Regions from separate parts of the Methylobacterium sp. JK268 genome, predicted to be linked through region 3. Evidence: predicted binding sites of a transcription regulator. Region 3 holds the regulator's gene; each other region holds the start of a gene.
The links. The regulator LexA, encoded in region 3, represses DNA repair genes until DNA is damaged. The targets are predictions, from matches to a motif close to TGTTCNNNNTGTGTTCNG.

Region 1 (4,052 bases), on a different contig from region 3:
CCGGTCCGGACGGGGCGTGCGGCTCACCGATGCCGGCGAGCGGCTCCTCGACTACGCGCGGCGCATCGTGCGGCTGCAGGCCGAGTGCCTGGCCAATTTCGAGGAGGGCGACCTCGCGGGCCGGGTGCGGCTCGGCCTGCCGGACGACTACGCCGACCGCTACCTGCCGGAGATCCTGGGGCGCTTCTCCCGCGCGCATCCGCGCGCCGAGGTGACGGTGGCCTGCGAGCCCACCGACATGCTGGTGGGGCGGATCGAGAGCGGGGACCTCGACCTCGCGATCATCACGGAGGCGCGCCAGCGCGGCAGCATCGAGACGCTGCGCACCGAGGCCCTGCTCTGGGTCGGGTCGAGCCGCCACGCCACCCACGCGCAGACGCCGCTGCCGCTGGCGCTCGGGCGCCCGGCCTGCATCTGGCGCGCGGCGGCGCTCGCGGCCCTGGAGCGGGTCTCCCGCCCGAGCCGGATCCTGTTCGTGAGCTGGAGCTCCACGGCGGTGGGCGCGGCGGTGCTGGCCGGGCTCGCGGTCTCGGTGCTGCCCGAGAGCGCGCTCCGGCCCGGGATGCGCATCCTCTCGCCCGCCGACGGGTTCCCGGCGCTGCCCGCCTTCCGGGTCGGCCTCCTGCGCCACCGGGGCGCCGCGCCCCTGCCGCTGGCGGACGCGCTCGCGGGCCAGATCCGGCAATGCCTCGACAATCTCGGGGTCGACGCGGCGTAGGCGGCACCGGGTTCCGGCTCACGGCCCCAGGGATTCCAGCTCCCGCCGGCACGCCTCACCGAACGCGGCGAGCGGGTCCGGGATCTCGCCCGCCTCGAACTTGAGGCGGATCTCGTGGAACGTCAGGTTGGGCGAGGTGTAGGTTTCGACCACGTGCTGCATCAGGCGCTCGGCCGCCGCGATCACCGGGCGCGACGAGCGCAGGCGCATGCGCCCGATCAGGGCGAAGAGGCCGACGATGAGCTCGGGGCCGTCCGGGTCGTGGGTCATGGCATCGGCCAGGCACCGGGCCGCCTCGGCGATGAACGCCTCGTAGAGCGCCTCGCGCTTGGCGGCCTCCTGCGCCCGCTGCTGCGCCTGCTGCTGGCCGCGCTGGGTGAGCCAAGTCGTCGCCATCGACGACATCGCCCCCACCAGGGAACCGGCCAGGCCCGTCGCCGCCGTGAGGATCGCGGTCTCCATGGATCGGCCCTCTTCCTCCGGGTCGCGCGCCGGTCCGGGCGGGATCAGGCGTCCCGCTGGGATGGAACGGGATGCCTGCTCCGGCGGCCTGCGTCCGCCGCAGGATCGACGACGAATCGGGCCCGGACCGTCGCACACGGCCCTGGAGGTTGTCACACCAGCGGTCTCCAGAGCAGAATCCGATCACGTTGCCATCGGACACGGCTCCAGGTCTTTGATTTTTAGGCGTTCTCTGCGACGAACCGGTATCCACTTCGTCGGACAATGCTCTAGCGCGACAGCACGCCCGTCACGCGGTTGCTCATGTTGCTGTAGATGTTGCCGGTCGAGTTGCCGAAGGCGGCGATCCCGGTGATCAGCGCCAGGAAGATGAAGCAGACCAGGATCCCGTACTCGATCGCCGTCGCCCCCGCCGCATCGCGCAGGAATCGCCGGACCGTGCCGCGGCGCAGCCATCTTCCGAGCACGACCCCCTCCCCTTCGCCAAGCGAAGCACGACCGTCCGGCGACATCCGCGGCGCCTCCCGCCCCCGAGCGGGGGTGGGCCTCGCGGCGCCTCAAGTGTCTCCGGACAGCCTTGCAGGTGCGGACAGAATGCAGGGGAACTCCTCACCGTCAGTTAAGAGGATCCCGGAAACGTCGATCCCGGGACACTTCCCGTCCCGGACAGACCTCCGCCCGGCCTTCACTCCTTGCCGGTGGCCTTGCGCAGGGCGTCGATGCGCTCGGAGGCCTCGGCCTTGTCGAGATCCGGATCGTAGGCGCCCTCCTCCCCGGCCTGCTCCGACAAGGTCTTGAGGTAGGAGGCCTGCGCGCCGGTCATCGGCTCGCCGCCCGTCGTCCAGTCCTTCGGGTCCTTGATCCGGTTCGAGGGCTCCTGCGCCTCGGGCGCCGCGGTCTTCGGGTTCGGCGCCTGCTGGGCCTTGGTCATCACGACTCCTGTGTTCGCGTAATGTTCTCGAAGCGAGAACGCACCGCGCGCCGTCGTGTTCCGCGGCCGAACCCGGCCGCGGGGGCAACCCCGCGTGGGCCGCGGGTCGTCCCCGCGGCCGGGCAGGTCCTCAGGCGGCTTCCGCCCGGGGCTGCACCTCGGCGCTGTAATCGTCCATCAGCGTGCGGGTCAGGTCCGCGGGCACGAACCGGTAGGGACCGGCCTCGGCGACCGGGGTCACCTCGGCGGCCGAGCCGGTGATGAAGCACTCGGAGAAATCCGCCAATTCCTCGGGCCGGATCCGCCGCTCGATCACCGCGATGCCGCGGCGGCGGGCCAGCTCGATCACCGTCTGGCGGGTGAGGCCGTTCAGGAACCGGTCGGCGAGCGGGGTGTGGATCGCCCCGTCCCTGACGAAGAACACGTTGGCGCCGGTGCACTCGGCCACGTTGTCCTCCCAGTCGAGCATCAGGGCATCCGCGTAGCCCTTCTTCTCGGCCCGGTGCTTGGAGATGGTGCAGATCATGTACAGGCCCGCCGCCTTCGAGGACGAGGGCGCGGTGCGCGGGTCGGGCCGGCGGTACTCGGCCATGTCGAGGCGGATGCCCTTCATCTTGGTGGCCGGGTCGAAGTAGCTCGGCCATTCCCAGGCCGCGATGGCGAGGTGGATGGTGTTGTGTTGCGCCGAGACGCCCATCATCTCCGAGCCGCGCCACGCCACCGGGCGCAGATAGGCGTCCTTGAGGCCGCTCTCCTTGAGGACGAGCGCCTTGGCGGCGTCGATCTCGGCCACCGAGAACGGCACCTCGAAGTCGAGGAGCTCCGCCGAGCGGCGCAGGCGCTGGGAATGCTCGGTGCTCTTGAAGATGCGGCCGCCATAGGCGCGCTCGCCCTCGAACACGCAGGAGCCGTAGTGCAGCCCGTGGCTGAGTACGTGAATCTTCGCGTCCGCCCACGGCACCATGCGGCCGTCGAACCAGATGTGGCCTTCACGCTGGTCGAAGGGGATAACGGACATGACGTTGATCCTCGGTTGCGGTTCGTTTCCGCGAGGGCGGGCTGGCTCGCAATCTTCGTGCTCCGACGGCACGGATCGCGTACGTTCGTTGCGCCAGCGGGGTTGACGGGTATCAACCGGGCTGAGATATGTCAACAAGGCTGACGTAAATCGGGCCGCCTCCCGGCGGGCCGCGCGAGCGGGGCGAGAGCATGGACAGGACCGGAAACCCCGTGGCCCGGACCCGGCCCGCCCCGCGGGACCTCGCCCCCGCGGGCGCCGCGCCGCTGCGGGCCGCCAACGAGGACCGCCCCGACGGCGAGCCGCCCGAGGCCGCCCACCCTTACGACCTGATCGAGCTCCTGTTCTTCGCCTACCGGGACTTCGTCTCCGACCCCGACCGCATCCTGGCCGAGTACGGGTTCGGGCGGGCGCATCACCGGGTGCTGCACTTCGTGGCGCGCAATCCCGGCCTCACGATCGCCGAACTCCTCGATATCCTGCGCATCACGAAGCAGAGCCTCAACCGGGTGCTCAAGGAATTGATCGAGACGGGCTACATCGCGCAGCGGGCCGGCACGAGCGACCGCCGCCACCGGCTCCTCACCTGCACGCCCGAGGGGCGGCGCCTCGCGGCGGACCTCGCCCGCGTCCAGGGCGAGCGGGTGCGCCGGGCGCTGGCCGAGGCCGGCCCGGGCGCCCGCCTCCCCGCGAGCCGCCTCCTCCTGGCGATGATCGACCCGGACAACCGGGCGGCGGTGGGCCGGCTGGTCGGCGCGCCGGACGCGGTCCGCCCCGGGGCGGAGCTGCGCTCCGGGGCGGAGCTGCGCTCCGCCGGGGAGGCGTGAGGCGATGACGGCGCTCGCCGCCCGGGCGGACCTGCCCGACCACGCGCCCCACATCCTCGTCGTCGACGACGACCGGCGCCTGCGCGACCTGCTCTC
Region 2 (4,052 bases), on a different contig from region 3:
GCTTCGACGCCTACATCCTCGAACGCCCCGGGGCGGAGGAGGGCGTGCCGCCCGACCTGCTCGCCCGCGCCAAGGCCTGGGTCGACGGGGCGAGCCGCGACGAGAAGGACCGGCTGCTCGCCGCCATCATGGCGGGCCTGCCGGGGGCCTTCGACCGCTACGACGTGCCGGGGCTGCGCGCGGTGCTGGCGGAGTACGGGCGGATGACGGCCGCGGACCTGCGCGGCAACCTCGCGCGCTTCCTCGACGCGGTGATCCCGACCGCCGAGGAGTGCGGGATCAAGATGGCGATGCACCCGGACGACCCGCCGCGGCCCCTGTTCGGCCTGCCGCGCATCGTCTCCACCGAGGAGGACATCGCCGACCTCCTCGGGCTCGTCGACAGCCCCGCCAACGGGCTCACGCTCTGCACCGGCTCGCTGGGCGCGCACCCGGCCAACGACCTGCCGCGCATCGCGGCGCGCTTCGCGGGGCGGATCCACTTCGCCCATCTGCGCAACGTCGCCAAGGAGCCCGACGGCTCCTTCATGGAGGCCGAGCATCTCGGCGGCGATGTGGACATGGTGGCGGTGGTGCGCGCGCTGCTCGCCGAGCAGGCGCTCCGCCGGGCCGAGGGTCGCGCCGACTGGCGCATCCCGTTCCGGCCCGACCACGGGCACGAACTCGCCGACGACATCGGCAAGCCGACCTTCCCCGGCTACCCGCTGATCGGGCGCCTGCGCGGCCTCGCGGAGCTGCGCGGCGTGATGGTGGCGCTCGCCGCCGTGGAGGGGCTTCCGCTCTAAATCGAACGCGCTCGCAAGGCATTGCCGTTGCTGCGCGATGTGAGGCAAGGCGCTCGGAGAGTCATGGCGCGGGGAATCCCTCTCGCGCACGGGCTTGCGGATTCACGGCACGCGGCACGGGAAGGGCCGCCGCGGTCTCCCGCGGCGGCCCCCAAAGGTCCCAATCGACGAGGGCGCGGCCTACGCCGCCCCCTCGTCGTAATCCTCCGCGGTCGGGACCGCGTTCTCCAGGATCTTGTCCGCGACGAGGCCCATGTTCTGGCGGATCGCCAGCTCGATCCGGTTGGCGATGTCCGGGTTGTCGCGCAGGAAGCCCTTGGCGTTCTCGCGGCCCTGGCCCAGGCGCTGGCTGTCGTAGGAGAACCAGGCTCCCGACTTCTCGACGATGCCGGCCTTGACGCCGAGGTCGATCAACTCGCCGACCTTCGACACGCCCTCGCCGAACATGATGTCGAACTCGACCTGCTTGAACGGCGGCGCCACCTTGTTCTTGACGACCTTGACGCGGACGCTGTTGCCGATCGCCTCGTCGCGGTCCTTCAGCGTCGAGACGCGGCGGATGTCGAGGCGCACCGAGGCGTAGAACTTCAGCGCGTTGCCGCCCGTGGTGGTCTCGGGGCTGCCGTACATCACGCCGATCTTCATCCGGATCTGGTTGATGAAGATGACCATGCAGTTCGAGCGCGAGATCGAGCCGGTGAGCTTGCGCAGGGCCTGGCTCATCAGGCGGGCCTGGAGGCCCGGCTGCTGGTCGCCCATCTCGCCCTCGATCTCGGCCCGGGGCGTGAGTGCGGCGACCGAGTCCACCACCAGCACGTCGATCGCGCCCGAGCGCACCAGCGTGTCGGTGATCTCCAGCGCCTGCTCGCCCGTGTCGGGCTGCGAGATCAGCAGGTCGTCGAGGTTCACCCCGAGCTTGCGGGCGTAGACCGGGTCGAGCGCGTGCTCCGCATCCACGAAGGCGCAGACGCCGCCCTTCTTCTGGGCTTCCGCAATGGTGTGCAGCGCCAGCGTCGTCTTGCCCGAGGATTCCGGGCCGTAGATCTCGATCACCCGGCCGCGCGGAAGGCCGCCCACGCCGAGCGCAATGTCCAGCCCGAGCGACCCGGTGGAGACGGTCTCGACCTCCTGCACCTTGTCGCCCTTGCCCAGGCGCATGATCGAACCTTTGCCGAAGGCGCGCTCGATCTGGGCGAGCGCGGCATCGATCGCCTTCGACTTGTCTTTATCCATGGTCGGGTTTTCCACCAGTCGCAGCGAGGACTGAGCCATCTGACGGGTCCTTATGGCACGGGGACGAAGGGATTCTCAATGCGCGCGGTCCCTCTCGTGTACCCGTTTTGTTCTTGCCCGGCAAGGGCGGATCGGGGGGCCGCCATGCGTGTCGGGTACCCCCGAGACGGCGCGCTTCTCACCTTTCCCGTTTCGCCGATCGTGTGCACAGAGCAGGCAAAACCTGCGTCTCCTCTCCCCGCACGCGCCAGCCCTGTCCGCGGAAAACCTAAGGTCGCTTCGAGGGCGCCTTGGTCTCCAAAAAACGCTCATTCAACAACAAACTATGCCATTCCGGTTCGCGCCAGATCCCCTCTCCCACTCGGGAGATGGGGGAAGTGCCTCACATTGTCCCCGGATAGCCCTGCGCACGCGGAGAGAGGGTATGCGCACGACCCGAAGCGCAAATCCGCGGGCCCGCACGGGAGACGGGATTCTCTCACCGGCAGGGCGGCTGTCCGGGATGGCCGCATGCCCCTCCGCCCGGACGAGCCTGCGGGGCCGGGTGGGGCTGCGGCGCGGGATGCGGCATCGGCGGCGGGCGCTGCATCATCTGCTGCTGCCGGGCCGCCTGCGCGGCCTGCTGCTGGCGCGCCGCAGCCTGGGCCGCCTGCTGCTGCATCATCTGCTGCTGGCGCGCGGCAGCCTGCGCCGCCTGTTGTTGGCGTGCCGCGGCCTGGGCCGCCTGCTGGTGCATCATCATCTGCTGCTGGCGTTGCGCGGCCGCGGCCCGCTGCGCCTGGGCGGCCTGATCCTGGCGCATCTGCTGCTGCCGGGCGAGATCCGCCGGGTTTGGCCGCGGCGCGACCGGCGCGGGTGGGAGGGCGGCGCGACCGGGCCTGCCGAGCGGCCGGGCCTCGGAGAGCGGCGGCTGCCCGGACGGGACCATCAGCGGCCGCATCGCCTGGCGCGGGCCTGCGTGGGGCGGCAGCCCTTGCGGCCGGACTGACGGTGCGGGCTGGTCCGATGGTGGTGGGACGGGGCGCCCGGCCTGCGGCCCGGGTCGCGCACCAGGGCCGGCCGGCTGGCCGATCGTAGCGGCCGGCGCAGGGGGCGCGGGACGCGCCGCCTGCTGGGGTGCCGGGAGCGGGGGCGCGCCGGGGCGTCCGGGTTGCGGCAGGGGCGCGGGGCCGGGAGGGGCGGGCTGGCCCGGCAGGGGCTGGCCGGTGGCGGCGGCCGGTGCTCCAGGCGCGGGGCGCGCCGCCTGCGGGGGGACGGGGAGCGGGGGCGCGCCGGGGCGTCCGGGTTGCGGCAGGGGCGCAGGGGCGGGAGGGGCGGGCTGGCCGGGCAAGGGCTGGCCGGGCAAGGGCTGGCCGATCGCGGCGGCCGGCATTCCGGGCTGGCCGGGGAGGGGGAGCGGCGGCCGGGCCGGCATCGCGGGAGCCTGGGCCGCACCGGGCGGGGCGGCGCCCGGCGGCAGGCTCGGGCGCAGGGCCGCCTTCTGCGACACGGAGGGGGGCAGCGCCACCCGGGTGGCGAGGGCCGCGCCCAGGGCCGCCCCCGCGACGCCCGCCGCCACGGTCCCGGCGGAGAGGCCACCGTGGGCGGCGTTCGCGGCGTTGATCTCCTCGATCGCCCGCCGGTCGTGGATGTGCGGGTAGAGCGCGTCGCCGGGCGGCGGCACCACGGCCTCGGGCGGCCGCACGTAGACCGGGACCGGCACGAAGACCGGCGTCGGCAGGATGTAGGCCTCGGTCACCGGCGGGGGAGGGGGCAGCGCGACGAGGTAGGCCGGCCGCGGCGGCAGGAAGAGCGGCGGGGGCGGCGGCAGGTCGTCCTCCGGGTCGTCGAGGACGAGGACCGGGCGCTCGACATAGACCACCTCCTCGGGCGGGGGCGGCGGCACGTCGTAGGCGAGGACCGCGAAATCCGGGGGCGGCTCGGCCGCGGCGGCGAGTTCCCGCAGGCGCCGCCGGGCGTCGGAGGCGTGGGGCCCGCGCGCGTAGCGCCGCATGTAGGACCAGTAGGCCTCCGGCGTGTCGGCCACCCGCGTGC
Region 3 (4,052 bases):
GCACTTCGCCGAGAGCCGGCCGGACTTCCTGTCCTGGCGGGTGGACGACCTGCCGAACGCGCCGACGCATCTCGCCCGCCTCCTCGGGGGGCGGCCGGTCATGACCTGGACGGTGCGCACGCCCGAGCAGATGGCGCGGGCGCGGGCCCACGCGGACCAGATGGTGTTCGAGGGGTTTCGGGCCTGACCCGTCCCCCGCGCGAGCCGCGCGGTCCCCCCGACCGCCCGCCCCGCTCAGGTGGCGTCCGCCGTCTCGGATGCGAGCGCGACGACCCTGAAGGCGGCGAGCAGGTCGGCGTCGAGCTTCGGGCCCATCGCCTCCATCACGCCCCAGGCCTCGGCGGCCCGCATCGGGGAGCGGTAGGGGCGCCGCTCGGTCAGGGCCGAGAAGATGTCGCAGATCGTGACCAGGCGGACGAGGTCGCCGATCGCCGCCCCCGCGAGCCCGTCCGGATAGCCGGAGCCGTCGAGCAGCTCGTGGTGGTGCCGCACGGCGTCGAGGGTCTCGGCGTCGAAGCCCGGCTGCCCGGCGAGCAGGTCGGCGCCCAGAACCGGATGGGTGCGCATCACGGCCATCTCCTGCTCCGACAGGCCGCTCGGCTTGTCCAGGATGGCGAGGGGGATCCGCGACTTGCCGACATCGTGCAGCAGGGCCGCCCGGACGAGGCGGAGCTCGTCCCGGTGCCGGAAGCCGAGCCGGGCCGCCAGCGCCCCCGCGTAGCCGGCGACGCCCAGGGAATGCTGGTAGACCCCGACCTGGTGGTGGCGGATGACGTCGAGCCAGGCGCGGATCCCGCCCTCGCTGACCGCGTCGAGGACGATCTCGGTGCCGGTGTCGACGTCCTGCGGCGAGGGCGGCGCCCCATCGGCGGCCGCCGCGAACACCCGGTGGACGAGGTGGTCGGCCTCGGCGGCCCGCGCCCGCACCAGCCAATCGGGCCCGCTCGCGCGGGCGGCCTTGTGCGCGGCGAGGAGGTGCGTCACCGCGGCGGCGATGGTCGTCCAGGGCGCCGAGGCCGGCAGGAGCTTGGCGAACCCGATCTCCCGGGCGACCTCAAGGGTCGCCTGATCCCGCGCCAGGCCGAGGCCGGCGATTCCCCGCGCCCGCAGGAGGCTGACGGACCGTCGCAGGCGCGCGGGATCCGCGACCTCGGCCCGACCCAGCGGCACCACCGCAACGGCCGCCTGCCCGTTCGGCAGCGGGTCCTCCAGTCCGACGGTCAGGCAGGGGGCGAGCCGCGCGAGGCCATCCGCGAGGCGACGCGCCGGTGCGAACGCATCCGCGATCAGGAGGATGAAACCGTCCGCCATGGCGAGATCCCGCAGTCCGGCCTCACGAGCGGCCGTGCCACCGCCTTGACCCGCCGGTCAGACCTGATTTTACCGCACAGGGACGTTAAACATCCCTTGGCGTCGGCCGGGTTGGTTCGATATCCGACCAACACGACCGCCGGCACCGACGACGAAGCAGTCGTTTCCGGCCGCCCTGCCGCAGATGACCTTTCCAAATCCCGCCGCGCCTTCCGCCGCGGGTGTCCGACACTCCCGTAAGCTGATCGCGCGAGATTATGACGGGTTCGGCGGGGGGCCGCGATGCGCGGCCATCGCCGTCGCGCGGGCTCGTGGGCGTTCCGACCAAATGCGAGCGATCAGTACTTGCGGATCAGGCTCACCAGACGTCCCTGGATGCGGACGCGGTCCGGCCCCAGCACGCGGGTCTCGTAGGCCGGGTTCGCGGCCTCGAGAGCGATCGAGGAGCCGCGCCGCCGCAGGCGCTTGAGCGTGGCTTCCTCGTCGTCGATCAGGGCGACGATGATGTCCCCGGTATTGGCGGTGTCCTGACGACGGATCACCACCAGGTCGCCGTCGAGGATGCCCGCCTCGATCATCGAGTCGCCGCGCACCTCCAGGGCGTAGTGCTCGCCGCCCGCGAGCATGTCCGGGGACATCGCGAGGGTGCGGCTCTGGTTCTGGATCGCCGAGATCGGCGTGCCGGCAGCGATCCGGCCCATGACCGGGATGCCGACCGCGCGAACGCCCTCGTCGAGGGGCAGCGCCACCGGCATCGCGGCAGGCTTGACCGGCGCCCCCGCCCGGCCGCCCTCGACCACGCTCGGCGTGAAGCGGACGACCTCGCCCGGCGCGCTTGCCGCGGTCTCGGCGATGCGGATCACCTCGATCGCCCGCGCCCGGTTGGGCAGGCGGCGCAGAAAGCCCCGCTCCTCCAGCGCGGTGATCAGACGATGGATGCCCGACTTAGACTTCAGGTCGAGGGCGTCCTTCATCTCGTCGAAGGATGGCGGCACGCCCGTCTCGCGCATCCGCTGCTGGATGAAGCGCAGCAGGTCCAGTTGCTTACGGGTGAGCATGGGTCACTCTCATCGCCTGCGCCGACGCGCGATACGAAACAAATCGCGAACAGGTTAAGCGTTCTTCAAGTGTTCCGCAAGCGGTAGCGTGACGGGAGGAACCATGATCCCCGCCCTGCTCTCTGCGGCGCGGCGGGACAGAGTGTCATCGTCCGCGGGCGCTCACGCGGATCTTCTCCCGCACGAGGGTGACGAGCGACTCGTCGGAGGCGGTCAGGAACACGTCGCCGTGCCGCCGCCCCGCAATGGCCTGCTGGCTGGCCTCGACGGCTTCGGCCGTGTGGCCGAGCGCGTCGCCGTCGCTCGCCTCGGCGGCGCGCAGGTCTTGGAGGGCCCATTGTGCTCCCCTGAGCACGGTCAGGGCGTCGATGGCGCCCCAGAGCTGCGCCTCGGCGGTGCTCGCCTCCTCGCCGCGACGGTTCAACTCCGCCACGCGTTCGGCCTGGGCGGTCGAGCGCAATTCCAGCTCGGCGATCCGCCGGCGAACCTCGCTGAGAAGCGCCTCGACGTCCATCGAGCCCCCTTCGTCGTCCCCTCTCGCAGGGTCATGTAGCATAGCGGAATGCCTGCGGCCATGCCGGAACCGCCGGATGTCCGGGGCGCCTCATCCCAGCGTTTCGGCGTCCTCGTCCTCCTGCGCCTCGCCCTGCTCGTCCTCCGGTTCGTCGGTCTCGTCCGCCGTCTCGGCCGAGGGGCGTCCCGAGGTGTAGAAGTCGCCCGTGCGGATGGCCTCGCCGCTCGCGACCATGACGCTGAGATACGTGTTCAGGGTGCCCGGAGCGACATCCGGCAGCTGCCGGGCGATCTGCGCGTTGGTGAGACCCTGGGGGCCGCAGGTCTCGAGCAGGGTCTTGAGGCGGCCCTTGGCCGAGTTCGCCCGCGGGCCGCGGCTGCCGCGGCCGCTGGTCCGCGCCTGGACCGGCGCCGCCGGGAGCCCGGGGAGGAGCGGTCCGGCGGCCGCGAGGCCCGCGGCCGGGAGGGTGGTGTTGTCGACGATCGCACGCAGCGCGTTCTCGGCGAGGCGCAGCTTCGCCAGTTCCGCGCCGATGCGCTCGTACTCGGCCTCCAGCGCCGCCCGCCGCTCGCTCACATCCGCCAGCGCCTGGGCGAGGGTATCGTTCTCCGACATCGTGCTCCCCTGTTCCCGGGCGCGGCAGGTTTCACAGAATAGCTTGTCGGTCAACGAGATCCGGCGCGGAGCGGCGGCGGTGTCCCGTTGCCCGGCGCCCGTTTCTTCGTGAAGTCTTCACGATGACGGCCGATGGCGGGGCGCGGGCGGTCGGTGCGGGGATGTCAGTGCCGCCGCGGCGTGGGACACTCCCGTGCGCCGGACGCCGATCTGCCAGCGCCCGACCCTCGCTCCCGCGGCCCCTCCCCGTGTACCTCTCCGTCGCCACCACCCATCATCCGGCCACCGATCTGGGCTACCTGCTGCACAAGCATCCCGGACGCGTGCACGAGGCCGATCTCGCCTTCGGGCAAATCGTGGTCTCGGCTCCGAATGCGTCTCCGCCGTGCCGGCTCCAGAAGGCGGAGCCGCCCGATCCGCGCCCCAGCTCCCGAGAAGCAGACTCCGCCGCGGGTTCGAGGCCGCGGCGCCCGGGGCTGCGATCGAGCTGCCATCCGAGAGGGGACCTCCTCGCCGACGGGCTTCTTCCCCGGCGACCAGGCGTGGCATAGACG

Region 1: a site for LexA is predicted at 2,123-2,140, ahead of ACW9J6_RS21385 (DUF3072 domain-containing protein). Genes of this name have one in related genera too.
Region 2: a site for LexA is predicted at 2,116-2,133, ahead of recA (recombinase RecA). Genes of this name have one in related genera too.

What each region holds. Positions count from the first base shown of each region.
Region 1 covers NZ_JBSVZN010000021.1:19,481-23,532, forward strand. The annotation lists gene ACW9J6_RS21370 (LysR substrate-binding domain-containing protein) at 1-718, shown strand, start outside; gene ACW9J6_RS21375 (hypothetical protein) at 737-1,180, opposite strand; gene ACW9J6_RS21380 (Flp family type IVb pilin) at 1,450-1,647, opposite strand; gene ACW9J6_RS21385 (DUF3072 domain-containing protein) at 1,866-2,111, opposite strand; gene ACW9J6_RS21390 (branched-chain amino acid aminotransferase) at 2,242-3,129, opposite strand; gene ACW9J6_RS21395 (MarR family winged helix-turn-helix transcriptional regulator) at 3,321-3,956, shown strand; gene ACW9J6_RS21400 (response regulator) at 3,961-4,052, shown strand, end outside.
Region 2 covers NZ_JBSVZN010000009.1:22,414-26,465, forward strand. The annotation lists gene uxuA (mannonate dehydratase) at 1-785, shown strand, start outside; gene recA (recombinase RecA) at 966-2,057, opposite strand; gene ACW9J6_RS11285 (caspase family protein) at 2,497-4,052, opposite strand, start outside.
Region 3 covers NZ_JBSVZN010000019.1:40,678-44,729, reverse strand. The annotation lists gene ACW9J6_RS20335 (glycerophosphodiester phosphodiesterase family protein) at 1-187, shown strand, start outside; gene ACW9J6_RS20330 (HD-GYP domain-containing protein) at 235-1,311, opposite strand; gene lexA (transcriptional repressor LexA) at 1,650-2,369, opposite strand; gene ACW9J6_RS20320 (hypothetical protein) at 2,515-2,883, opposite strand; gene ACW9J6_RS20315 (hypothetical protein) at 2,974-3,498, opposite strand; gene ACW9J6_RS20310 (hypothetical protein) at 3,621-4,049, shown strand.